DNA from 3 places in the Sphingopyxis sp. A083 genome. Region 1 is predicted to be linked to each of the others. Evidence: predicted binding sites of a transcription regulator. Region 1 holds the regulator's gene; each other region holds the start of a gene.
What was found. The regulator LexA, encoded in region 1, represses DNA repair genes until DNA is damaged. The targets are predictions, from matches to a motif close to GTTCCNCNCTTGTTCT.

Region 1 (8,101 bases):
GCGTCTCGACCCGCGGCGCCACCAGGCCGGCGAGCCGGGCATCGTCGGCCTCGCGGATATAATGGCCGTTCAGATTTTCGAGCTTCTTGAAATCGAAGCGCGACGGCGAGCGGCCGACATTGGCAAGATCGAACCATTCGACCGCCTGCTCGCGGCTGATGATTTCGGCATCGCCATGCCCCCAGCCAAGGCGAAGCAGATAATTGTTCACCGCCTCGGGCAGATAGCCAAGCTCGTCGCGATAGGCATCGACGCCGAGCGCGCCGTGGCGTTTCGACAGCTTTGCGCCATCGGCGCCGTGGATCAACGGGACGTGTGCATAAACCGGCTCGCGCCACGCCATCGCGCGGATCAGCGCGAGCTGGCGGAAGGCGTTGTTCAGGTGATCGTCACCACGGATGACATGCGTGATCCCCATGTCGTTATCGTCGACGACGACGCTGAGCATATAGGTCGGGGTGCCGTCGCTGCGCAGCAGGATGAAATCGTCGAGCTCGGCATTCTGGACCGTCACCTCGCCCTGCACGCGATCGTGGATCGTCACCGCGCCATCTTGCGGCGCGCGCAAGCGAATGACGTGCGGGGCGGCGGGATCGCCGTCGTCACGGTCGCGCCACGGGCTGCGGACGCGGAAGGGGATGCGCTTTTCCTGTGCTTCGGCACGCATCGCGGCCAGTTCATCCTGCGTCAAATAGCAGCGATAGGCCGCGCCCTTGGCAAGCAGCTCGTGCGCAACCTCGGCATGGCGCGCCGCACGCGCGAACTGATAGACGGTCTCGCCGTCCCAATCGAGGTCGAGCCACTGCATCCCGTCGAGGATCGCGTCGATGGCGGCGTCGGTTGAGCGTGCGCGGTCGGTATCCTCGATCCGCAGCAGGAACTTGCCGCCGTGATGGCGCGCGAAAAGCCAGTTGAACAGCGCGGTCCGCGCGCCGCCGATGTGCAGATATCCCGTGGGGGAGGGGGCGAAGCGGGTGACGACGGCGGCGCCCGTCGCTTCGGGGGTCGCTTCTGCCAATTCGGTTTTGTTTTCGGTTGCCACTCTGGCCTCTTTCACTCAGGCTGCCGGCCGCGGAACAGGGACCGCGGCGGATTTCGGGGCTGCCCCTAGCATGGCGACAAGCACGCTTCAAACGCCCATTGCCGCGCGGACGCTTTCATGGTTCGGCGCTTTGCCGGCGGCGCTCGAGACGCGGCTGGAGGTCGAGTGCGAGCGGCTGCCGCTCTGGTTTCCTGTGGCCTTCGGCGCGGGGATCGCGCTGTGGTTCGCCTTGCCGACGATGGCGCAATGGATCGGGCTTCTTTGCGCCTTGACGGGGGGCATGGCCTTCGGCCTGGCAATCGGCTGGCAGACCCGCGTTGGCCGCGCCCTGACGATCGGTTGCGGGGTTGCCGCGGCAGGGCTGCTGCTGATCTGGGGCCGCGCGCTGTGGGTCGAGGCGCCGGTGCTCGCGCGGCCGGTGACGACCGAATTTTCGGCGCGGGTCGAAGCGGCCGAGCCTTTGCCGGCGCGCGCGCAATTGCGGCTTGTCGTGCGGCCGCTCGCGCGCCCCGATCTGCCGCCGCGCCTGCGGCTCACGCTGCGCGGCGACCAGCGGCGCCCAATTGTGCCGGGGACGATGATCGGCGTGCACGCGCGGCTGATGCCGCCGCCAACCGCGAGCCTGCCCGGCGGCTATGATTTTGCGCAGCGCGCCTGGTTCGATCGCATCGGCGCGGTCGGAACAGTGCTTGGCGATGTCATGCTGCCGTCAGGTGCCGAGCAGGCACGCCAGCCGCTGCGCGCGCGGCTGAGCGAGCATATCCATCGCCAGGTTGCGGGGTCGCCGGGCGGTGTCGCGTCGGCGCTGGTAACGGGCGATCGCGGCGCGATCACGCCCGAGGACGAGGAGGCGATGCGGCGCAGCGGGCTGGCGCATCTGCTGTCGATCAGCGGACTGCACGTCACTGCGGTGGTCGGCTTCGCGATGCTGCTCGCCATGCGATTGCTGGCGCTCAGCCCGCGGCTCGCGCTCGCAGGCTATGTGTTGCCGCTTGCCGCCGCCGCCGGGGCGCTCGCGGGCGGCGGCTATACGTGGTTGGCTGGCGCCGAGGTGCCGACGCTGCGGTCGTTGATCGCGGCGTTACTGGTCCTGGCGGCGATCCTGCTGGGGCGCGAGGCGATTACCCTGCGGCTCGTCGCTGCCGGCGCCCTGCTTGTGCTGCTATGGCGGCCCGAGGCGCTGGTCGGGCCGAGTTTCCAGCTCAGCTTCGCGGCGGTAACCGCGATCGTCGCGCTCCACGAAAGCCGCGCGATGCAGCGCTTCGTCGCGCGGCGCGAGGAGCCATTTGCCTTCCGCTTCGGGCGCGGCGTCGCCGGCCTGCTGATCACCGGCATCGTAGTCGAGGTCGCCTTGTCGCCGATCGCGCTGTTCCATTTCCACAAGGCGGGGCTTTACGGCGCGCTCGCCAATGTCCTCGCCATCCCGCTGACGACCTTCGTCATCATGCCGGCGGAGGCTTTGGCGCTGCTGTTCGACGCGGTGGGGGCGGGGGCGCCCTTCTGGTGGGTGGCCGATCATGCGCTGCGCTTGCTCATCGGGCTCGCGCATCATGTCGCCGCGGCGCCCGGCGCCGTCACCACCTTGCCCGTTTTTCCGCCATGGGCTTTCGGGGTCGCGATGGCGGGCGGGTTGTGGATATTGCTGTGGCGCAGCGGGTGGCGCTGGGCAGGCGCCGTGCCGCTGGTAGCGGGAATGGCGGTGCTGCTCGCACAGCCGCGCCCCGACCTGCTCGTGACCGGCGACGGGCGGCATATCGCAGCCGCCGTGCCGGGCGGCGGCTATGCCATGCTGCGCGATCGTGCCGGCGATTTCGTACGCGACGCGATGGCCGAAGCGGCGGGGATCGACACGCCGCTCGTCGCGCTTGGCGATCTCGACCATGTCGACTGCAATCGCGATTTCTGTCGCTGGACACAGGGCAGGGGCGATGCGCCGCGCGTCATCCTCGCCGCGCATGGGCGCGACCGGATCGCGGGTGAGGAGATGGCGGCCGCCTGCGCCGCCGCCGATGTGGTCATCAGCGAACGCTGGCTACCGCGCGAATGCGTCGCGCGCTGGCTGACGATCGACCGCGACACGCTGGAACAAAGCGGCGGCCTTGCGTTCTATCTGGGCGCGAAGCCGCGGCTCGTTTCGGCGCTGCGCGCGGGCGATGCGCATCCTTGGCGCCGCCCGCACCAGCTTAGTGGTAACGACGAAGCAGTCCCGACAGCCGACCTTGCACCATGACGCGATCGGCTTCGTAGCGCTGGGGTTCATAGGCGCTGTTGGCGGGATCGAGGCGCACCATCCGGCCTTCGCGATGGAAATATTTGAGCGTTGCGTCCTGTCCATCGACGAGCGCGACGACGATATCACCCTCGCGCGCGGTACTCGCCTTCTGGATCAGCGCATAATCGCCGTCGAAAATCCCCGCCTCGACCATCGAGTCGCCCGATACTTCGAGCGCATAATGTTCGCCCGCGCCGAGCAACGCGGCGGGAACGGCGAGCCGGTTATAATCCTCGAACGCCTCGATCGGGACGCCCGCGGCAATCTTGCCGTGCAGCGGCACTTCGATAATGTCGTTCGCGGCGATGGGCTTCAGCGCCGGTGCGGGCTTGCGCAGCGGTACCACATTGTCACTGTCGCTCCGCGTTTTGGGCTTGGCCGCGTCGGGCAGCTTCAACACTTCGAGCGCGCGCGCACGATTGGGCAGGCGGCGCAGGAAGCCGCGTTCTTCGAGCGCGCTGATCAGCCGGTGGATGCCCGATTTCGACTTGAGGCCCAGCGCCTCCTTCATTTCCTCGAACGACGGCGAGATGCCGCTGGCGTCGAGCCGTTCCTGGATGAAGTGGAGCAGTTCATGCTGCTTCGCGGTCAACATCGGTCGTTCTCCATGATGGCGTTGCCGGACATAAGGGGAACGATAGTGGAACAGACCGGAACTTGTCAAGCGATCGCGATATAGTTTGCAAGCGCGCCTGCCGTGCAGGGCGCCGCGCCGATATCGCGGACGATCAGCGCGTTCGCCGCGATCAGCGGTTGCGTCTGACCGCTGTCCTGTCCGTCGCAGGGGGTGAGCAGTCCCTTTTCGAGGCGCGCGCGCAAATAATCGCGCCGCGTCCCGCCGGTACCGAGTGGCACCGCGAGCGGGGCCTGGCCGACCTCCGGAAACGGCGCGGCCGCCCCGGCAAGGTAGCGGACGAGCGGCAGCAGAAAGAGCGTCGCGGTCACGAACGCCGAGGACGGATTGCCCGGCAGGCCGAGCAGGATCGCGTCGCCGATCCGGCCGGCGATCAGCGGCTTGCCGGGGCGCATCGCGATCTTCCAGAAATCGAGCTGCCCGCCCGCATCGTCAAGCGCGCCGCGGACATGGTCGTGATCGCCCACCGACGCGCCGCCAACGGTAACGATGACATCGTGCCGCCGCGCCATATCGCCCAATATGTTGGCGAGAACGCCGCGGTCGTCGCGCGCGCGCAGCGGCAGCGTGACGTCGGCGGGTTCGGCGGCGAGCATCGCGGCGAGCATCGTGCCGTTGCTGTCGGGTATCTGGCCGGGCGCGAGCGCACGCCCGGGCGCGACCAGTTCGTCGCCTGTCGTCAGGATCGCGACGCGCGGGCGCCCCCCGACAATCAGCTCGCCCGCGCCGCCCATGATAGCGGCGGCGAGCGCCCCGGGAGCGAGGCGACATCCCGCCGTGAGCAAATGCGCGCCCGCTGCAAAATCGCTTGCCCGGGCGCGGACATGGCGTCCACGCGACGCGGGGCGATCGCCGGTGAGCGTCAGGCGCGCGCCGTCGGCGGTGACATCTTCCTGAACCACCACCGTATCTGCATTGTCGGGCAGCATCGCGCCGGTGAAGATGCGGATCGCTTCGCCGGGGCCGAGCGCGTGGGCGGGCGCGGTGCCGGCGGCGACTTCGCCGGCGATCGTCCACGGGCCGGGCATATCGGCAAAGCGGATCGCATAGCCGTCCATCGCCGACAGCGCCGCCGCGGGCTGGTCGCGCCCGGCGACGACGTCCTGCGCAAGGTAGCGCCCGGCGCATTGCGCCACGCCGATATTGTCGGCGCCGAGCGGCGGCTTCAGCGCCAGCAGCCGCGCCTGGGCCTCCTCGACCGCGAGCAGCGCGCTCATGCGGCGCGCCAGTCGCCCGACCGGCCGCCGCTCTTTTCGAGCAGGCGGATATCGCCGAGCACCATCGCGCGGTCGAGCGCCTTCGCCATGTCGTAGAGCGTCAGCAATGCGACGGACGCGGCGGTTAGCGCCTCCATCTCGACCCCCGTCGGCCCGGTCGTCGCGGCGGTCGCGCGGACCGAAATGCCGTCGGCTTCCCAGTCGAATTCGACCGCGACGCTGGTCAACGCCAGCGGGTGGCAAAGCGGGATCAGCTCGGCGGTACGCTTGGCCGCCATGATCCCGGCGATGCGCGCGGTCGACAGCACATCGCCCTTGGGCGCGTTGCCGGCGCGGATCGCGGCGAGCGCTTCGGGCGCCATCGCGATGCGACCGCTGGCGACGGCGCGCCGACCGGTCGCGGCCTTCGCGCCGACATCGACCATATGCGCCGCGCCGCTTTCGTCGAGATGTGTTGGTCGGTTCGTCATCGATGCGGTCCTTTGTCAGTGCGCTTCGGACAGCGGAAAGGACACGGACACGCGTGTGCCCTTACCGACTTCGCTTTGAATATCGAGCTGGCCGTTATGCCGTTCGCTGATGTGCTTGACGATCGCCAGCCCCAGCCCGGTGCCGCCGACCGAGCGGCTGCGTGCTTCGTCTACGCGGTAGAAGCGTTCGGTGAGGCGCGGGAGGTGATCGGGCGCGATGCCTTCGCCTTCGTCCTGGACCGCCAAACGGACGCGGCGGCCCTCGCGCGTCAGTTCGACCGTCACCGGGGTGCCGGGGCGGCCGTATTTCATCGCGTTGGAGACGATATTGTGGACGAGTTGGCCGAGCTGCGCCGCGTCGCCCAGCACCGGCTGCGCTGCATCGCCGAGGCGATCGGCAATGTCCTGCGGCCGCGCCTCTGCACTGTCCTTCATCTGCGCAAGCGTATGGCGGACGATGGCGGCGAAATCGACCGGGGTGGTCGGGCGGCGGAAGCGATCGGCTTCGACGCGCGAGATCGACAGCAGGTCGATGACAAGCTGCTGCATCCGCCGCGCCTCGCGCTCGATGATCGCGAGGAAACGGTTGCGCGTCGGCGCATCGGCCTCGTCGTTCATGTCTTGCAATGTCTCGACATAACCGAGGATCGCGGCAAGCGGCGTGCGCAGTTCGTGACTGGCGTTGGCGACGAAATCGGACCGCATGCGGTCGGCGGCATCGATCGCCGAGCGGTCGGACAAAAAGATGATGCGGCCGCCGTGCGACAGCGTCGCGATCCGCATCGTCCAGCGCTGGCCGGGCCGCGGATAGTCGGCGAGATCGACGGTCATCGCGCCCGTGTCGACGTCGCCTGCCGACAGCCATTCGGCCGCCACCGGATGGCGGATCGCGGTGCGGATGTCGGCGCCGACGATGTGGCGTCCGAGCAGGCGAACCGCTGCATCGTTGGCGATGGCGACGACATTGTCGATTACCCCCAGCACCGGTTCGCGCTCCTGATCGGCCCAGCGGGTGAAATCGGGATGGCGCAGCAGCAGCGGCGGTTCGACGGGGACGGGAGAGGCGACGGCAGGCGGCGCGGCGGCAGGCGGCGGCTGCGCGCCATAGACGATGACCGCGCCGAGCGCTCCGGCGAGCGCAAGGATCGCGATCGAGGCGAGGTCGCCGCCGACAAGCGCCGCGAAAATCGCCGCGACGGCGACAAGCGTCAGCGCCGCAACCAGGCTGGACAGGCGGTCGAACATCGACGCTGCGCCTCGCACGAAGCGGCGCGGCGCGCAAGGCGCTTCGCGGGGAGAGTCGGGGGGAGCCGGGAAGGCGGGCGTTCAGCCAACCGCTTTGTGCTCCCCGGCGAAGGCCGGGGCCCAGGCCTTTACAGCACCAACGTCGGCGTTCGACGCTCTGGATCCCGGCCTTCGCCGGGGAACACAATATCGACGCTGGATTACTACCTGTTCGTCATCCCGGACTTGATCCGGGATCCATTGTTCCAACGCTGGGTGAATGGATCCCGGATCAAGTCCGGGATGACGAAGGAGAATATCCTCTCTGTCGCGCAGCCACAACAAGGATCGAATGGCAAACATCGGTCGCCAGCGATTCTTCGGATCCGTCCGCACGACCTTAACGCCTTTGCGCAGCCTGTCCCAAAGCGGGAAGGGCGCGGGAGGCGGCCGGTCTTTTGCTTTTCCTAAAGGCTTCACTGGTTTAATGCGCGGCCATGGAAGACAGCGACATCCCGACCGAAGCGCCCGCGACCGGCGACGAAGCCGTTCCCTCGCGGCGCAAGATGCTCGCGCTCGGCGCGGTCGGCGTGTCGGCGGCGCTGACCATCCGCCCCGCCTTTGCACAGACCGCGGTATCGGTGATGAACTGCCAGATTCCGGTGCCCGACGCATCGGCCGCCGGCCGCTACATCGACGCGGCGGGCAAGCTTGTCCCGCCGGGGACCCAGGGGGCGTTTCCGGGCGCGCCGCGGCCGTTCACCGGCGAGGAAGTGAAGCGCGCCTTTCGCGGCCAGACGCTGCCGGGCACCAGCTACAACCAGTCGCAGGCCTATCTGCAATATATCCGGCGCTTGCAGGCGGGGCAGAGCGGCTTTACCTGTTTCGCATCCATCCAGATGCCGCGCTGATCGTCGCTCCCCCCTTTGCGATGATGGTTCGCCGGCATCGCAGACAAAGGGACAGATGTGAAACTAGCTTCGCTGAAAGCCGGGCGCGACGGCCGGCTCGTCGTCGTTTCGGACGACCTCGCCTGGTATGCCGATGCGACCCATATCGCGCCGACGCTGCAGGCGGCGCTTGACGACTGGGCGGAAACGGCGCCGCGGCTGAAGGCGCTTGCCGAAGATATCAATCACGAGGCGATCCCGCGCGAGCGCTTTCACGAGCGCGACGCTGCATCGCCGCTGCCGCGCGCCTATCAATGGGCCGATGGCAGCGCCTACGTGAACCATGTCGCGC
Region 2 (8,101 bases), on a different contig from region 1:
TAGCGCCCTCGCCCGCGAACCAGGCGGCAATTGCATCGCGCGCGGCGCGAATATCCCTGAGCGCGCGGCCGGGCGCGTGGCGTGCGACCAGCGCCGCCGACGCCTGCCCCAGCGCGCAGGCTTCGACGTGCAGGCCGACCTTCGTCACCCGCCCGCCCGCATCGGCGTCGAGGTCGAGGATGATCGCGCTGCCGCACAGCGGCGCGCGCGCCGAGATATGATGGCGCGCCTCGGGCAGCGGCGGGTAATCGGCATTGGCGACTGCCAGCGCCAATATGTCGCGGTTATACAGCGGCGCGCTCATTTCGCGGCCGCGTCGGGCGCGTCCTGCTTCACGGTCGTGCTTTCGGCGGCGCGCGCTTCGGCCCGCCGCTCGGCGATCACCTTGCTCAGCGCGGCGCTCGTCGCGTTGAGTGCGGGATAGGTGCGGCTCTGCTCCATCCATTCGGGACGCTGCGCATTGCCATAGCCGATGTCATAGAGAAGCGTAACGAGCATGAAGCCGATCGCGGCGATCAATAGCCCCTTCACCGCCCCGAAACCCGCGCCGAGCCCACGGTCGATACCGCCGACGATCGAGGCGCGGCTGCGCTGCCCCATCGCCCGCGAACCCCATTTGGCGAGGCCGAAGACGATACCGAAGAGAAGAACGAAGGCGAGCATCGCCGCACCACCCGCCGTCCCGACCCAACGCGACACGAACTCGGTCACTGCCGGATGAAAGAAGCGCACCGCCGCGATCGCCAGCACCCAGGCGAGCAGCGTCGTCACCTCCTGCACCAGCCCGCGCGAAAAACCGAGCACTGCGCCGCCACCGACCAGCGTCAGCACGATGATATCCAGAGCCGTCAGACTTCCCATCTGCCGGTCGCTAGTCGCGCCCGAGCATCAGGTCAACGAGTTCGCCGAGCCGCGTGAAGCCGGTAACGCCGATACCGTTCACCGCTTTCATCCCCTTCGGCCCCCAGCCCCTTGAAAAACCGAGTTTCGCGGCTTCGCGCAGGCGCAGCGCGTCATGCGCGACAGGGCGAATTTCGCCCGACAGCGACAATTCGCCGAAGACGATTGCATCGGCGGGAACCGGCCGCTCGCTGAACGCCGAAATCAGCGCTGCAGCGACCGCCAGATCGGCGGCGGGATCGGTCAGACGATAGCCGCCCGCGATGTTGAGATAGACCTCGGCGCCGCCCATCTGAAGCCCGCAGCGCGCCTCGAGCACCGCCAGCACCATAGCCAGGCGCCCGCTGTCCCAGCCGACGACGGCGCGCCGCGGCGTCGCGCCGCTCGCCAGCCGCACGGTCAGCGCCTGCACCTCCACCAGCACCGGGCGCGTCCCCTCCAGCGCGGGGAAGACGACCGATCCCGGCACGTCGCGGCTGCGGTCGGTCAGGAACAGGCTCGACGGGTTGCTGACCTCGCCCAGCCCCTCCTCGCCCATCGCGAAGACGCCGATTTCGTCGGTGCCGCCAAAGCGGTTCTTCACCGCGCGCAGGATGCGATATTGGTGGCTGCGCTCGCCCTCGAACGCCAGCACCGTATCGACCATATGTTCCAGCACGCGCGGACCTGCGATCGTGCCATCCTTGGTGACATGCCCGACGAGGACGATCGCCGCGCCGCCGTCCTTGGCATAGCGGATCAGTTCCTGCGCGCTCGCGCGGACCTGACTCACCGTTCCCGGCGCGCTGTCGATGAGGTCGCTGTGCATCGTCTGGATCGAATCGATGACCACGAAATCGGCGTCGCGGCTGTCGAGCGTCGCCAATATGTCGCGCACCGACGTCGCGCTCGCCAGCGCGACCGGCGCGTCGCCGAGCCCCAGCCGCTGCGCGCGCAGCCGCACCTGACCCGCCGCTTCCTCGCCGCTGATATAGACGACCGACTTGCCCGCCTTCGCGAGCCGCCCGGCCGCTTGCAACAACAAGGTCGACTTGCCGATCCCCGGATCGCCGCCGATCAGCGTCGCCGATCCGGCGACGAAGCCGCCGCCGAGCGCCCGGTCGAATTCGGCGATGCCGCACAGCATCCGCTCCGGCATCGGGCTATGCTCGCCCAGCGTCTCGAGCGCCAGTGACCGCCCGCCTTTCGACAGATCGTGCTTGGCCGAAAAGACGGTTTCGCTCGCCTCTTCGACCAGGGTATTCCACTCGCCGCAATCGGCGCATTGCCCCTGCCACCGGTACGAGACCGACCCGCAATTCTGGCAGACATATTGACGCTTTGCTTTGGCCATGCGGATCGCATAATCGGAACAAAGATGGAACGCCAGCGCTTTCCTCTCGGTCATTGCGAGGAGCGTAGCGACGCGGCGATCTCCCGCTCCCGACTTTGCGCAAGGCCGATGGCGGGAGATTGCTTCGCTTCGCTCGCAATGACGATCAAACCGCTTTACGGCAGCTTCAAACCCGAATCACCCTGCCCGCAAGGAACCCCGCGCCATGAAATTCTTCGCCGACACCGCCGAAATCGCCGACATCAAGGAACTGGCCGCAACGGGATTGCTCGATGGCGTGACCACCAACCCGTCGCTGATCGCCAAGTCGGGCCGCGACTTCAAGGAAGTGACGAAGGAAATCTGCGCACTCGTCGATGGCCCGGTCTCGGCCGAGGTCGTTGCGCTCGATCATGAAACGATGATGAAGGAGGCCGAAATCCTCCGCAAGATCGCCGACAATGTCTGCATCAAGGTGCCGCTGACGATCGACGGACTCAAGACCTGCAAGGCGCTGACCGGCGACGGCACGATGGTGAATGTGACGCTCTGCTTCTCGGCGACGCAGGCGCTGCTCGCGGCGAAGGCCGGCGCGACCTTCGTTTCGCCCTTCGTGGGCCGCCACGACGACAATGGCTTCGACGGCATGCAGTTGATCGCCGACATCCGGCTGATCTACGACAATTATGCCTTCGAGACCGAAATCCTCGTCGCGAGCGTGCGCCACGGCATCCACGTGCTCGAAGCCGCCAAGATCGGCGCCGATGTGATGACTGCGCCGCCGTCGGTCATCAAGGGATTGTTCAAGCATGTCCTGACCGAAAAGGGCATCGAAGGCTTCCTGGCCGACTGGGCCAAGACCGGGCAGTCGATCTGACCCCTACAAAACCCAAAACAGTCGTGTGTCCCCGCGAGGGCGGGGATCCATCTCCCGTCGGCTCAAAATGGCACCTTCCGGAGATGGGCTCCCGCCTTCGCGGGAGCACACCGTTATTTGGCTCTGCTTTCCAGTTGACGTAAACGTTAACCTCCCGCGATACTCGTCCGAAAGGGAGAGATTCGCGATGACCGACACCACCATTCTTACCGAGCGCCGCGGCCATGTGTTGATCGTCACGATCAACCGGCCCGAGGCGCGCAATGCGGTCAATGCCGCGGTCCATGTCGGCATCGGAACCGCACTCGAAACCGCCGAGGCCGATCCCGAAATCCGCGCCGTCATCATCACCGGCGCGGGCGACAAGAGCTTTTGCGCCGGCGCCGACCTCGTCGCCCTGTCGCGCGGCGAGAGCCTCGCGCCGTCGGACCCCGATCAGCTTGCATGGGGCTTCGCGGGCATGGTGTCGCACCCGATCTCGAAGCCGATCATCGCCGCGGTCAACGGCTTCGCTTTCGGCGGCGGCTGCGAGATCGCGCTGATGAGCGACATTATCGTCGCCGCCGATCATGCGCAATTCGGGCTGCCCGAAGTCAAGGTCGGGCTGTTCGCCGCGGCGGGCGGTGCCTTCCGCCTTGCGCAGCAGATGCCGCGCAAGCTGGCGATGGAGCATATGCTGACCGGCGACCCGATCCCCGCCGCGCGCGCCGCGCAATTCGGCCTCGTCAACCATGTCGTCCCGCTCGCCGAACTGATGCCGACCGCGCTTGCGCTTGCCGACAAGATTGCCGCCAACGCGCCGCTGTCGGTCCAGGCATCGAAGCGCGTCGCGCTCGGCATCCAGGACGGCCGCATCGCCGCCGACGCGCCCTATTGGGAGCACAACACCCTCGAACGCAGCGCCTTGATGCGCAGCGAGGACGCGCGCGAAGGACCGCGCGCCTTTGCCGAAAAGCGCAAGCCCGAATGGAAAGCGCGCTGATATGACCATGACCGATCCCGAGCGCATTCCCGTCATCATCGGCGTTGGCCAGGTCAACGACCGCCCCGCCGACCCCGACGAAGGGCTCGACTCGCTCGGGCTGATGGTCGCGGCGCTGCGGGTCGCCGCCGAAGACGCCGGCGTGCCGCTCGCCGAGATCGACAGCCTCGCGATCGTCGACCAGATCAGCTTTCACAGCCTCGGCAAACTGCCCGAACCGCTGGCCGCCGCCATCGGCGCCAGCCCGGCGATCAATTACCAGTCGGCGGCGCCACACGGAGATACGCCGGTACGCCTGCTCAACGAAGCGGCGAACCGCATCGGCGCGGGCGAGGTGAAGCTCGCGGCCATCGTCGGCGCCGAGGCGCTGCGCACCGCGGCGGGCCGCGCCGCCAAGGCCGCGAGCGGCGAGGACAAGAGCTATAACGCGATCCGCAAGGTCGCGACGCGGCGCGAGCCCGATTATGCGCAGAAGCACGGCCTCGCCGCGCCGGTCGACGTCTATCCGCTCTATGAAAATGCGACGCGCGCCGCATGGGGCCAGAGCCTTGCCGAAGCGCAGGGCGAGAGCGCCGAAATCTGGTCGCGCTTTTCGGCGGTTGCGGCGGCAAACGAAGGCGCCTGGATCCGCAAGCCCGCAACCCCTGCCGACATTCTGCGCGTCGACGAGCGCAACCGGCCGATCGCCTTTCCTTATTCCAAGCTGATGGTCGCCAATTCGTCGGTCAATCAGGGGGCGGGTTTCCTCGTCGCCAGCCTGGCCGAAGCGCGCCGCCGCGGCCTATCCGAGGACCGGCTGATTTACGTGGGCATGGGCGCCGCCGCGAAGGAGCCGCCGAGTATCCTCCGCCGCGACCGCTATAACGGCAGCGTCAGCATGGAAACCTCGATCAACCGCACGCTAGCGCTCAACGGCATGACCGCGCAGGATTTCGATTTCGTCGAACTCTACAGCTGCTTCCCCTGCGTGCCGAAGATGGCACGCCGCACGCTCGGCTGGCCGGTCGACCGCCCCGCGACGATGTTCGGCGGGCTGACCTTCGGCGGCGGCCCGATCGCCAATTATATGAGCCACGCAATCGTCTCGATGGTGGAAAAACTCCGCCGCGAAGGCCGCTACGGCTTCCTCTTCGCCAATGGCGGCTTCGCCACCGACAATCATTGCATCGTGCTGGGCAAGGAGCCGATCGCCGCCGCCAGCTTCCCGCAGGATTTCGACTATCAGGCCGAAGCCGAGGCCAAGCGCGGACCGGTGCCGGATCTGGTCGAAGATTATGCGGGGCCGGCAACGATCGAGAGCTATACCGTCTTCTACGGCCGCGATGGCGCGCCAAGGGCGGGCGTCGTGGTCGCGCGCACGCCCGAGGGTCGGCGCACATTGGCGCATGTCGATGTCGGCGACACCGCGATGCTGGCGTTCCTGACCGATGGCGCGAAGGAACCGGTGGGGACGGCGGGCGAAGTCGTGGCGCTGGGCGACTGCCGCTTCGGCTGGCAGAGCCTCTGACTGGTACCTATTTGCGCTAAACCCTCACCAGCGTTGATGATATTCCTCATCCGGGCAAGGGGGGAAGCGATATGGTGCGTGGTCTGTTGACGGTCGGCATGGCAGCATCGCTCGCGGCCTGCGCTTCGGCGCCCGCAACGCCCCAAACCGCCTCCGCGCCACTCCCGGCGATCGACGACAAGCGGCTCGATCAGACAACTTCGCCCGAGCTCGTCCCTTATGCGAGCGAAGGCGAATTCCGGGCGTATCTCCGGTCGCTCGAACGGCTGCGCGACCGACGTGAACGCTACACCGCGCGATCCTCGGAAATCGTCGTCGCGGCGGCGATGCAAGGCGGCGATCCCTTATGCGAAAAGCCCGAGGACTGCCCCGGCGAAGGTGGCGTGAGAGACGTTATCGTGACCGGGTCGCGCGCCGCGGCGCCGACGTCGATCACGAACGTCCAGACCGCTGGCGTTGACGAGGGCGATATCGTCAAGCAGATCGGAGACTATCTGCTCGTTTTGCAGGACGGTCGGATCTTTGCGATCAATGTGAAGACGATGCAGCTTACCGATCGGGCCGACGTCTATCGGCACCTGCCGCCGGACCGGCCCGGGAAAAAGCGGTGGGACGACGATTTCGACGGTGCCGATTGGTACGATGAGATGCTCGTTCAGGACGATCATGTCATCGTCACTGCCTACAGCTATAAGGACGATGCGACCGAAATGTCGATCTTCAAGCTCGATCAGGCGAGCGGCAAGGTGGCAAGCGAAGGCGTCTTCCTCATCACGTCCGACGATTATTACGACGTCGACAATTATGCCACGCGCATCGTCGGCGACACGCTCGTCGTATACACGCCCTATGCGCTCGACCAGTTCGAGGAACGCGACGCACGCCCGATACTGAGGCGGTGGCTGCCCGAAGCGGAGCGCAAGACGCGCCAAGCGCGCGGCACCCCGTTGCTCGATGCGCGATCGATCTACAAACCGGTGTTGCGGACGGACGACCCGACCGTCCACGCAATCTCGCTCTGTCCGCTTGGCGGCTTCGACAGCAAGCGCAGCCTGGAATGCCGCACGACCGGATTTGTGGGGCCTCGAAAGGCCGAAATGTTCGTGTCGCCCGAAGCCGTCTATCTTTGGACATCGGCGTTCGGCGATCGGGAGTGGTGGCATTTGCCCGGTTGCGACGAAGATCAGGCCGAGGATGGCGCCCCCCTCGATCGGCCGCGCGCCGACCGCCGCGACGTTGCTCCGGGCGCGCTCTATCGCCTGCCGATCGGCAGCCGCGCGCCAGGCGTCGTCGGCGTTTCGGGCGCGCCCTACGATCATCTTTCGATGGATGAACGCGACGGGGAATTTCGCGCCTTGGTCGACTGGCGCAGCATCCGCTGCCGTTCAGGCTATGCTGAGCCCGCGCAAAACGCCTTTCTGAAAATCCGTACCGGCGTCTTCGACACGATCTTCCAACCCGTAGCGGACAGCGCCTTCACGCCGCTTCCATCGACGGGCAAGGCGATTGTCGAAAATCGGTTTGCCGACGATTGGCTCGTGTTCGGCGGACGCAATGGCTGGAGCGGCGATCCGCCCGACCCCGACACGCCCCCGCAATCGAGCAAGGTCGTTGCCGTGCCGGTCAAGCGCCCGAAGGACGCGCTGGTGATCGACGTTCCCCACAATATCGTTCGCACCGAACGCGTGGGCAATGACGTCATCGTCAATGGCTATCGCGACGACCGCGGCCTGACTCTGACGCTGATCGGTCTCGGCAAGGACGCGCATATCCTCTCGTCTGCCTTCCTGCCGGACCGATACGAAAGCGAAGGCCGCAGCCATGCCTTCAACAGCATTGTCGACGAAGCGGGCAATGGGATCATCGGCCTGCCGACCGTCAAGCTGAGCGCGGAGTCGAGACGATGGTGGTGGCGCTCGGATACCTCCGACCTCAGCTTCCTGACCAAATCACCAACCGGGCAGCTTGCCGACGCCGGTGCGCTTGCCGCAACGCCGGACGATCAGGTCGAAACCGACGCCAGCTATATATGCGAAGTTTCGTGCATCGACTGGTACGGCAATTCACGGCCGGTGTTTCTGAACGGCCGCATCTTCGGCCTCATGGGCACCAGCCTGGTCGAAGCCCGGATCGACGATGACAAAATCCGCGAGATCGCGCGGATCGACCTGACTGCGCCGCTTCCACAGCGCTAGCCGACGTCGAACGACACCCCCTGCGCCAGCGGCAGCGCGTCGGAATAGTTTACCGTGTTCGTCGCGCGGCGCATATATTGCCGCCACGCATCCGACCCGCTCTCGCGTCCGCCGCCGGTTTCCTTCTCGCCGCCGAACGCTCCGCCGATCTCGGCGCCCGATGTGCCGAGATTGACGTTGGCGATGCCGCAATCGCTCGCGGCCAGGAAGCGCTCGGCTTCGCGCAGATCGGTGGTGAAGATCGCCGATGACAGCCCTGCCGCGACATCGTTGTGCAGGCGGATCGCGGTGTCGAGATCGTCGTAGCGCATGACATAGAGGATCGGCG
Region 3 (8,101 bases), on a different contig from region 1:
TCGAGATAGGCGAAATGCGCGCCGAGCTGTTCGTCGATCCGCGGCCGCAGCGGCGCCGCAGCGTCGCCGAGGCGGGCGACGTAGAGATTGAGGAGAACAGGAGTCATGGCCGAACCTTCGGCAAAGTGCAGCAGCTCGAGGTGCCGGACATGATCGTCGGTGCCGCGCGGCGGGACCAGGGCGTCACCGCCATGGCGCTCGCACAGATATTCGACGATCGCGCCCGATTCCTGGATCACCCGTCCATCGTCCTCGAGCAGCGGCGATTTGCCGAGCGGATGGACGGCTTTCAGCTCGGGCGGCGCGAGGTTGGTCACCGCGTCGCGCTGATAGTGGCGGATTTCGTATGGAGCGCCGATTTCCTCAAGCAGCCACAATATGCGCTGCGAGCGGCTGTTGTTCAGATGGTGGACGATCAAGCTCATCGCATTCTCCTCTTATCCGCGCCAATATCCGTTGCGATCGATCAGCGCCGCCAGCTCGCGCACCAGCTTGGCGCCGACAATCGCGGTCACGCTGCCGATATCGCGGCCCGGATGATGTTCGACGATGTCCGCGCCGACGATCGGCGCGCACTGCCGGTGCAGCACTGCAAGCAGTTCGCGCACCGTCAGCCCGCCGGGCTCGGGATGCGCGACGCCGGGCGCCGCCGACGGATCGAGCCCGTCGAGGTCGATCGAGATATAGAGCGGGCCGCTCAGCACCGGCACCGCTTCGGGAACGAAGCCCGCCATCGGGACGATTTCGACGCCGAAGCGATCGGCTTGCGTGGCGCAATGGCGATTCAACGTGCGGATACCGACTTGGACCAACCGCGCGGCATGGCCCGCTTCGCATATCCGGGCAAAGGGCGACGCGTGGCTGCGCGGATTGCCGCCGAAGTCGTCGTACAAGTCGGGATGCGCGTCGATGTGCAGGATGTTGAGCGGGCCGAAACAAGCGGCGGCGGCTTCGACGAGCGGAAATGTCACCGCATGATCGCCGCCAAGCGCGATGGGAATTTCGCCATCCTCGTGCAGCATCGCGACATGGCGCCGGATCGCGGCATCGTCGTGTGCGACATGCTCGGTCAGCGGCAGGTCGCCATCGTCGGTGAAGGCGATATCCGTGCCGATTTCGAGACCGAGTTCGCTTGCCATATTGCCGCGATCGCTGCGCAGCGCCGCACGGATCGCGGCAGGACCCCCCGCCGCGCCGCGTTCGAAACTGCTGTTGACGTCGGTCGGCAAACCGAAAAGGCGGATCGCGGGCATCGAGCCTGTGTAGTCCTTGCCCCTGAACACGCAAGCCGGGATGCGGTACATGCCCCCGCCAGCATGGTCAGCGCCGGCATGGTCAACGGCGGCCGGGCCGACCTGCCAAGAGAGGGGTCGGGCAGATCCAAGGAGGCGTGCCGGAGAAGGCACGGGCCCGCCGCCGTTCGCCGGCGAGCCGTATTGCGACGGCTCGCCGGATTCGGATCAGATATCGTCGTCGTCCGCGTCGGGGCCGGTCATCATCTCTTCGGCCACCGCATCGGTGCGGCTGCGGATCGCCTTTTCGAGCCGCTCCATCAGTTCGGGATTTTCGGTCAGGAAATTCTTCGCATTTTCGCGGCCCTGACCGATGCGGATCGAATCATAGCTGAACCAGGCGCCCGATTTTTCGACCAGACCGGCCTTGACCCCGAGGTCGAGGATTTCACCGATCTTCGAAATGCCCTGCCCGTACATGATGTCGAATTCGACCTGCTTGAACGGGGGCGCGACCTTGTTCTTGACGACTTTGACACGCGTGGTGTTGCCGACGATTTCGTCGCGGTCCTTGATCTGGCCGGTGCGGCGGATATCGAGGCGGACCGAGGCGTAGAATTTGAGCGCATTGCCGCCCGTCGTCGTCTCGGGATTGCCGTACATCACGCCGATCTTCATGCGCAGCTGGTTGATGAAGATCACCATGCAGCGCGAACGGCTGATCGAGCCGGTGAGTTTACGCAGGCTCTGCGACATCAGGCGCGCCTGAAGGCCGACGTGGCTGTCGCCCATCTCGCCTTCGATTTCGGCGCGCGGGACGAGCGCGGCGACCGAGTCGACGACAAGCACGTCGATCGCGTTCGAGCGCACCAGCGTATCGACAATTTCAAGCGCCTGTTCGCCCGTATCGGGCTGCGACACGATCAGTTCGTCGATATTGACGCCCAGCTTCTTCGCATAGACGGGATCGAGCGCATGTTCGGCATCGACGAAGGCCGCGGTTCCGCCGGTCTTCTGCGCTTCGGCGATGCAATGCAGCGCGAGGGTGGTCTTGCCCGAGCTTTCGGGACCGTAGATTTCGATGACGCGGCCGCGCGGCAGACCGCCCACGCCGAGCGCGATGTCGAGCCCGAGCGATCCGGTCGAGACCGCCTCGACCTGCATCGCTTCCTTCGATCCGAGCTTCATCACCGAGCCCTTGCCGAACGCGCGATCGATCTGCGCGAGTGCGGCGTCGAGCGCCTTCTGCCTGTCTGTGCTGTTCACTGATTTCCCCGATTCGACGAGTGATAATTGTCCGGCCATGACCGTTCCTTTCCAGCTCTAGAGCGAAGGCAGAACCACCGCAACGCCAGAGCTGTGTACGTCATTTGTTCTATTGGAACAAGTGGAGAACAGATATTTTTGCGCGCTATCCGCAAGGTGCGCGCTATTCCGCGAAAAACCCGTCCAGAACGGCCTCGATTTCGGCGATGCGGAACGGCTTCGTCACCAGCTTGCGGTTCGCATGCGGCGCGGGAATCACGTCGCCGCCGCCCGAGGTGAAGGCAAAGGGAATCCCCCGCTCCGCCAGCGCATCGGCGACCGGCCAGCCCTTTTCGTCGCCCAGGTTGATATCGACGAGTGCGCCCGCCACTGGCTGCGACGCGATTGCCGCGAGCGCTTCTTCGTTGGTCGTCGCCTGCGCCGGTTCGGGATAGCCGAGCGCGTCGAACATATCGACGAGCATCATGCCGATCAGGACATCGTCTTCTACAAGCAGGATCAACCGGTCTTCAGCCATGGCCCACCCTGTGCGCCGCATCGTCGAGCGCCATCGACACTGCTTCTGCAAGCTGCGCGACCGAGAAAGGCTTGGGCAGGAAGGCGACATCGTCGATGTTGATCGACTGGCGCAATTGCTCCTCGGCATAGCCCGACATGAACAGCACCGGCAGGTTCGCCCGCTTGGCGCGCATGGCACGGACCATCGTCGGCCCGTCCATCGTCGGCATCACAACGTCGCTGATCACCAGGTCAATCTTGTCCATCGCGGCGAAGCGTTCAAGCCCCTCTTCGCCCTGCGACGCGGTGACGACCGTGTAACCCGCGCGGGTCAGCGCCCGTTCGGCGACCGCCCGCACCATATCCTCGTCCTCGACGAGCAGGATGGTGCCGGTGCCCCACTGGCTTTTCTTCGCCTTCGCGGCCGGCGGCGGCGTCGCCGGCACGCCGCTTTCGGCCCGGTGGACCGGCAGGTAGATGGTGAAGTTTGTCCCCGCGCCCGGTTTGCTGTCGGCAAAGATAAAGCCCGCCGATTGTTTGATGATGCCATAGACCGTCGACAGTCCCAGCCCCGTCCCCTTGCCGACATCCTTGGTCGTGAAAAAGGGTTCGAAGATTTTGGGCAGCACTTCGGCCGGAATGCCGGTGCCCGTATCGCTGACCTTCAGGGCGCTGTAATCGGCGGGCGGCATGAATTCATTGCCCATCTGGCGCACGTCAGCGGCCGAAACGGGATAGGTTTCGATCGTCAGCGTCCCGCCGCCGGGCATCGCGTCGCGCGCATTGACCGCAAGGTTGATGATGACCTGTTCGAGCTGCCCGGGGTCGGCGCGCACCGCACCCAGCCCGCGACCGTGATGCACCGACAATTGCACCGTATCGCCGATCAGCCGCTTGAGCAGATGCGATACTTCCGAAATCACGTCGGGAAGCTGCAATATCTGCGGCCGCAACGTCTGCTGGCGCGAAAAGGCGAGCAACTGCCGCGTCAGGCTCGCCGCGCGGTTGGCGTTGCTGCGGATCTGCTGAATATCGTCATAGTCGCTGTCGCCCGGCGTGTGCCGCATCAGCATCAGATCGCAGCTTCCGAGCACCGCGGTCAGGATATTGTTGAAATCATGCGCGACGCCGCCCGCAAGCTGGCCGACTGCCTGCATCTTCGATGCCTGCGCCACCTGCCGCTTGAGGCGCGACTCCTCGCTCGAATCCTTGAGGCTGAGCAGAACCGCCGCCTCGCCCAGCCCGCGCACGCCGACGACGCGCATCGACACCGGCTCGTCGCCTTGTCCGGCCAGCCGGATCGAGAGATCGCCGCCGACCTGTTGCCCGCTGCTGTGACGGCGGATCATGTCGGCGAGTGGCCCCTTGTCCTCGCCGACCACAAGATCGCCCGGGTAGCGCGGCTTCTTGCCATCGGCGACCCCCGCGGCGCGCATGAAAGCGCGGTTCATGTAAAGAAAGCGGCCGTCGCGATCGACGAGCGCAAGCCCGAAGGGCAGCAGCGACAGCAGCGTTTCGATATAGCTTTGCGCGGTGCCGCGATCGGCGGGTCCGATCTCCTCGTCGAGCATGGCGAGCAGCATCGGCCCGTGCGTATCGGCCGGCGTCAGCGGGATTTGCAGCATCCGCACCGGCGTTGCCCGATCGCCCTCACGCGCAAAATAGAGCGCGCCGGCATCATCGAGCCGCAACATGCCGGCGACATCGCGCCCCGCATAATGCAGCGCATCCTCCTCGCCGAGCGCGCGCAAAAGAAACGCCTGATTGGCAACGCGCAACCGGCCCTCGGCACTGACCAGCGCCGCCATCACCCCCGCCTGTGCCAGCGTGCGCCCCGCGGGTCCGTCGAGGTGGCGGACGATCTCTCCCGCCAGATCGAGCCGTTCATGGGCCGAAAAGCGCCAGATCAGATAGTCTTCGGCCTGCCCCGATCGCAGCACTTGCGCGCGAAGTTGCAAGGGCCCGACCGCGATTTCGTCGACCCCACCCTCACCGTCGCGCCACGCGGTCCGGCCCGCATTTTTGAGCAGCTCGGCGCCGCGCCCTTCGAGCGGCAGGCCCGGCGGCGTGACGAAGCCGCCCATCCATGTCGCGAACAGGTCGTTCGCACAGACGAGACGTCCGGCCCGGTCGGTGATCGCAATCGCAATATCGTCATGATTGACCGCGGCGCGCAGCATCGACCAATCGGTCGGCGCTGCCTCGCCCACCGCGGCCGCCGGAAACAGACGCCGCGCGAGGATCATGCCGCCCGCCGCGAGCGCGAGTCCGGCAAGGAAACCGGCGGCAAGCACCGCGTCGCCGGTGGCCCAGAACAACAGCCCGACCGACACCAGCGCGAGACCGCCGAGCAGCGCAAGGTCGATCCGGGAAAGTCCTTGAATTGCAGAAAGCGGACCGGCAGCGCCCACCCCCCTGCTGAAATCGGTATCAGCGGAAGGCAGGCTCTGCGCGGTCAATTCACACTTTCCCAGTCAGCGCATCACCAGATGCGAACACGATCCTTCGGATCCAGATAGAGCTTCTGGCCCGGCTTAACCTGATAGGCCTTATACCAAGGGTCAAGATTGCGCGAGACCCAAGTCCGCTGGATCGAGGGCGAATGCGGATCGGTCGAAATGCGCTGCGACAGATTCTGTTCGCGATAGTTGCGCCGCCATACCTGCGCCCAGCCGAGGAAGAAGCGCTGGTCGCCGGTCAGCCCGTCGATCACCGGCGCCTCCTTGCCGCCCAGCGACGCCTTGTACGCGTCATAGGCGATGTTGAGGCCGGCGAGATCGCCGATATTCTCACCCAGCGTGAAGGTGCCGTCGAGATGCTCGCCCGGCAGCACTTCATAGGCGTCATATTGCGCGACGAGCGCCTTGCTCGCCACTTCGAACGCCTTCACATCCTCGGGCGTCCACCAGTCGGCGAGCTTGCCGGTTTCGTCATATTTCGAACCCTGGTCGTCGAAATGGTGGCTGATCTCATGGCCGATCACCGCGCCGATGCCGCCATAGTTGATTGCCGGGTCGGCCTTCGGATCGAAGAAGGGCGGCTGCAGGATTGCGGCCGGGAAGACGATCTCGTTCATCCCGAAATTGGCATAGGCATTGACCGTCATCGGGGTCATGCCCCATTCCCAGCGCCGGATCGGACCGCCGAGACGGCCGATATTGTCGTCATGCTGCCACTGGTTGGCGCGCAGCGCGTTGCCGAACAGGTCGTCGGCCCGGATTTCCAGCGACCCATAATCCTTCCAGCGATCAGGATAGCCGATCTTGGTGGTGAAATTGGCCAGCTTCTTCTTCGCCTTCACCTTGGTTTCGGGCTGCATCCACGCAAGATTGTCGATGCGGTGGCCGAGCGCCGCGATGACATTCTTGACCAGCTTGTCCATTTCCGCCTTGGTTTCGGGCGGGAAATATTTCGCGACATAATCCTTGCCGACCGCTTCACCCAGATTGCCGGTCGTGAAATCGACCGCGCGCTTCCAGCGCTCCTGCATCTGCGGCGTTCCAGACAGCGCGGTGCCATAGAAGGAGAAGGCTTCCTGCGCGACCGCATCGGGCAGCACGTCCGAAAAGCCGTCGAGGCTGCGGACGAGCAGCGCGTCGCGCAGCACGCCGATCGGCGCGTCGGCAATCAGCTTCGCCTCGCCGGTGAAAGCGCTCGGCTGCGACACGAGCAGCGCGTCTTCCTTGACGCCGATGCCGCGAACAAAGGTCGTCCAGTCGAAGCCCGGCGCCGCCTTTTCCAGTTCGGCAAGCGTCATCTTGTTATAGACCTTGGTCGCGTCGCTGCTGTCATTCTTGTCCCAATGGACCATCGCGATCTGCTTTTCGTAGGCATAGATTGCCTGCGCCCGCGCCGCGGCGTCCTGTTCGCCTGCAAGCGTCAGGACATTTTCCAGATGCTTGAGGTAGGCCGCCTGCAGCTTGGCGTTGCGCTCATTGTCTTTCAGGTAGAAGTCGCGATCGGGCATGCCGAGGCCGCCCTGGAACATCGTGTAGATATAGACGTCGGGATTCTTGTCGTCCTGCCCGACATAGCCGCCGAAGAAATGCGAGACGCCGTTGCGGTCGGCTTCGGCGAGCAACGCGGCGAGGCCCGGTTTGTCGACGGCGCGGATCTTCGCAAGCCACGGCTGGATCGGGGCAAGCCCCTTCGCCTCGACCGACGCCGAATCGAGATAGGAGGCATAGGCGCGTCCGATCATGCTGTTCGGATCGCCCTTCGCCGCCTCAAGAATCTCCTGCGTGCGCTTTTGCGACAGGTCGGCGAGCGCGGTGAACATGCCATAGTTGGACTTGTCCGCCGGGATCGCGGTGTTCTTGGCCCAGGTGCCATTGGCATAGGCGTAGAAATCGTTGCCGGGCAGTACGCTCTTGTCCATACCGGTCGTGTCGAAGCCGAAGTCGCCGATTTCGGGCTTGTCGGCCTTGGCCGAGGCGGCAGCCTGTTCCTTGGCCGAAACCGAAATCGCCGGCGCCATGCCGAACAGCATCGCGCCTAGCGCGGCGGTCGCCATCAGGCGCGAAGAATGCGTCATACGTGTCATGATTATCCCCAGGTTGACGGGCAGGACATGATCCTCCGCGCCATGGACGGCGCGGCTCCTGCGATGGAGACAGCTATAAAAGCTGACGGCGGGCGATCAACCGGCCGCCGTGTCGCTCGTCGATGACTCAAGTCGTTGGTCGCGCGCACGGCGCAACTTGCGCCGCCAGCGCAGGCGGATCCAATTGTCCCAGATCACCGCTGCGAGCAGGAAGCCGACGACTGCGGTGACGACCGAGATCACGAAGAGACCCGCGATCAGAGCCGGCGCGGCGTCGGACAACAGCCAGCGCGCCCATTCGCCGACCGATGCGCCCTTGTCGATCATGATCGAGAAGGTTGCGACATTGGCATGCAGCCCGAACAGATCATTGCCGAGCCATACCGCCGCGGCGATCAGCAGCGGCGTCGTTGCAGGGTTGGACAGGAAGGTCATCGCGACGCCGATCGGGATATTGGCGCGGAAAGGCAGCGCAAGCAGCGCCACGCCCAGTATCTGCGCGCCGGGAATCAGGAAAAAGATGCCGACGAACAGGCCGAGCGCGGTGCCGCGGCGCACCGAG

Region 2: a site for LexA is predicted at 2,249-2,264, ahead of radA (DNA repair protein RadA). Genes of this name have one in related genera too.
Region 3: a site for LexA is predicted at 2,613-2,628, ahead of recA (recombinase RecA). Genes of this name have one in related genera too.

What each region holds. Positions count from the first base shown of each region.
Region 1 is NZ_LNSK01000013.1:36,555-44,655, reverse strand. It holds gene gltX (glutamate--tRNA ligase) at 1-1,042, opposite strand, end outside; gene ATE59_RS15890 (ComEC/Rec2 family competence protein) at 1,113-3,272, shown strand; gene lexA (transcriptional repressor LexA) at 3,226-3,909, opposite strand; gene ATE59_RS15880 (molybdopterin molybdotransferase MoeA) at 3,975-5,165, opposite strand; gene moaC (cyclic pyranopterin monophosphate synthase MoaC) at 5,162-5,635, opposite strand; gene ATE59_RS15870 (sensor histidine kinase) at 5,651-6,880, opposite strand; gene ATE59_RS15865 (hypothetical protein) at 7,357-7,770, shown strand; gene ATE59_RS15860 (fumarylacetoacetate hydrolase family protein) at 7,828-8,101, shown strand, end outside.
Region 2 is NZ_LNSK01000012.1:53,033-61,133, reverse strand. It holds gene ATE59_RS15580 (iron-sulfur cluster assembly scaffold protein) at 1-304, opposite strand, end outside; gene ATE59_RS15575 (CvpA family protein) at 301-861, opposite strand; gene radA (DNA repair protein RadA) at 872-2,233, opposite strand; gene fsa (fructose-6-phosphate aldolase) at 2,439-3,089, shown strand; gene ATE59_RS15560 (enoyl-CoA hydratase-related protein) at 3,277-4,071, shown strand; gene ATE59_RS15555 (acetyl-CoA acetyltransferase) at 4,073-5,578, shown strand; gene ATE59_RS15550 (beta-propeller domain-containing protein) at 5,650-7,773, shown strand; gene amaB (L-piperidine-6-carboxylate dehydrogenase) at 7,770-8,101, opposite strand, start outside.
Region 3 is NZ_LNSK01000014.1:25,646-33,746, forward strand. It holds gene ATE59_RS16175 (glutathione S-transferase family protein) at 1-425, opposite strand, end outside; gene ATE59_RS16180 (agmatinase family protein) at 438-1,253, opposite strand; gene recA (recombinase RecA) at 1,461-2,537, opposite strand; gene ATE59_RS16190 (response regulator) at 2,662-3,015, opposite strand; gene ATE59_RS16195 (hybrid sensor histidine kinase/response regulator) at 3,008-5,407, opposite strand; gene ATE59_RS16200 (M13 family metallopeptidase) at 5,479-7,530, opposite strand; gene ATE59_RS16205 (DUF2062 domain-containing protein) at 7,636-8,101, opposite strand, start outside.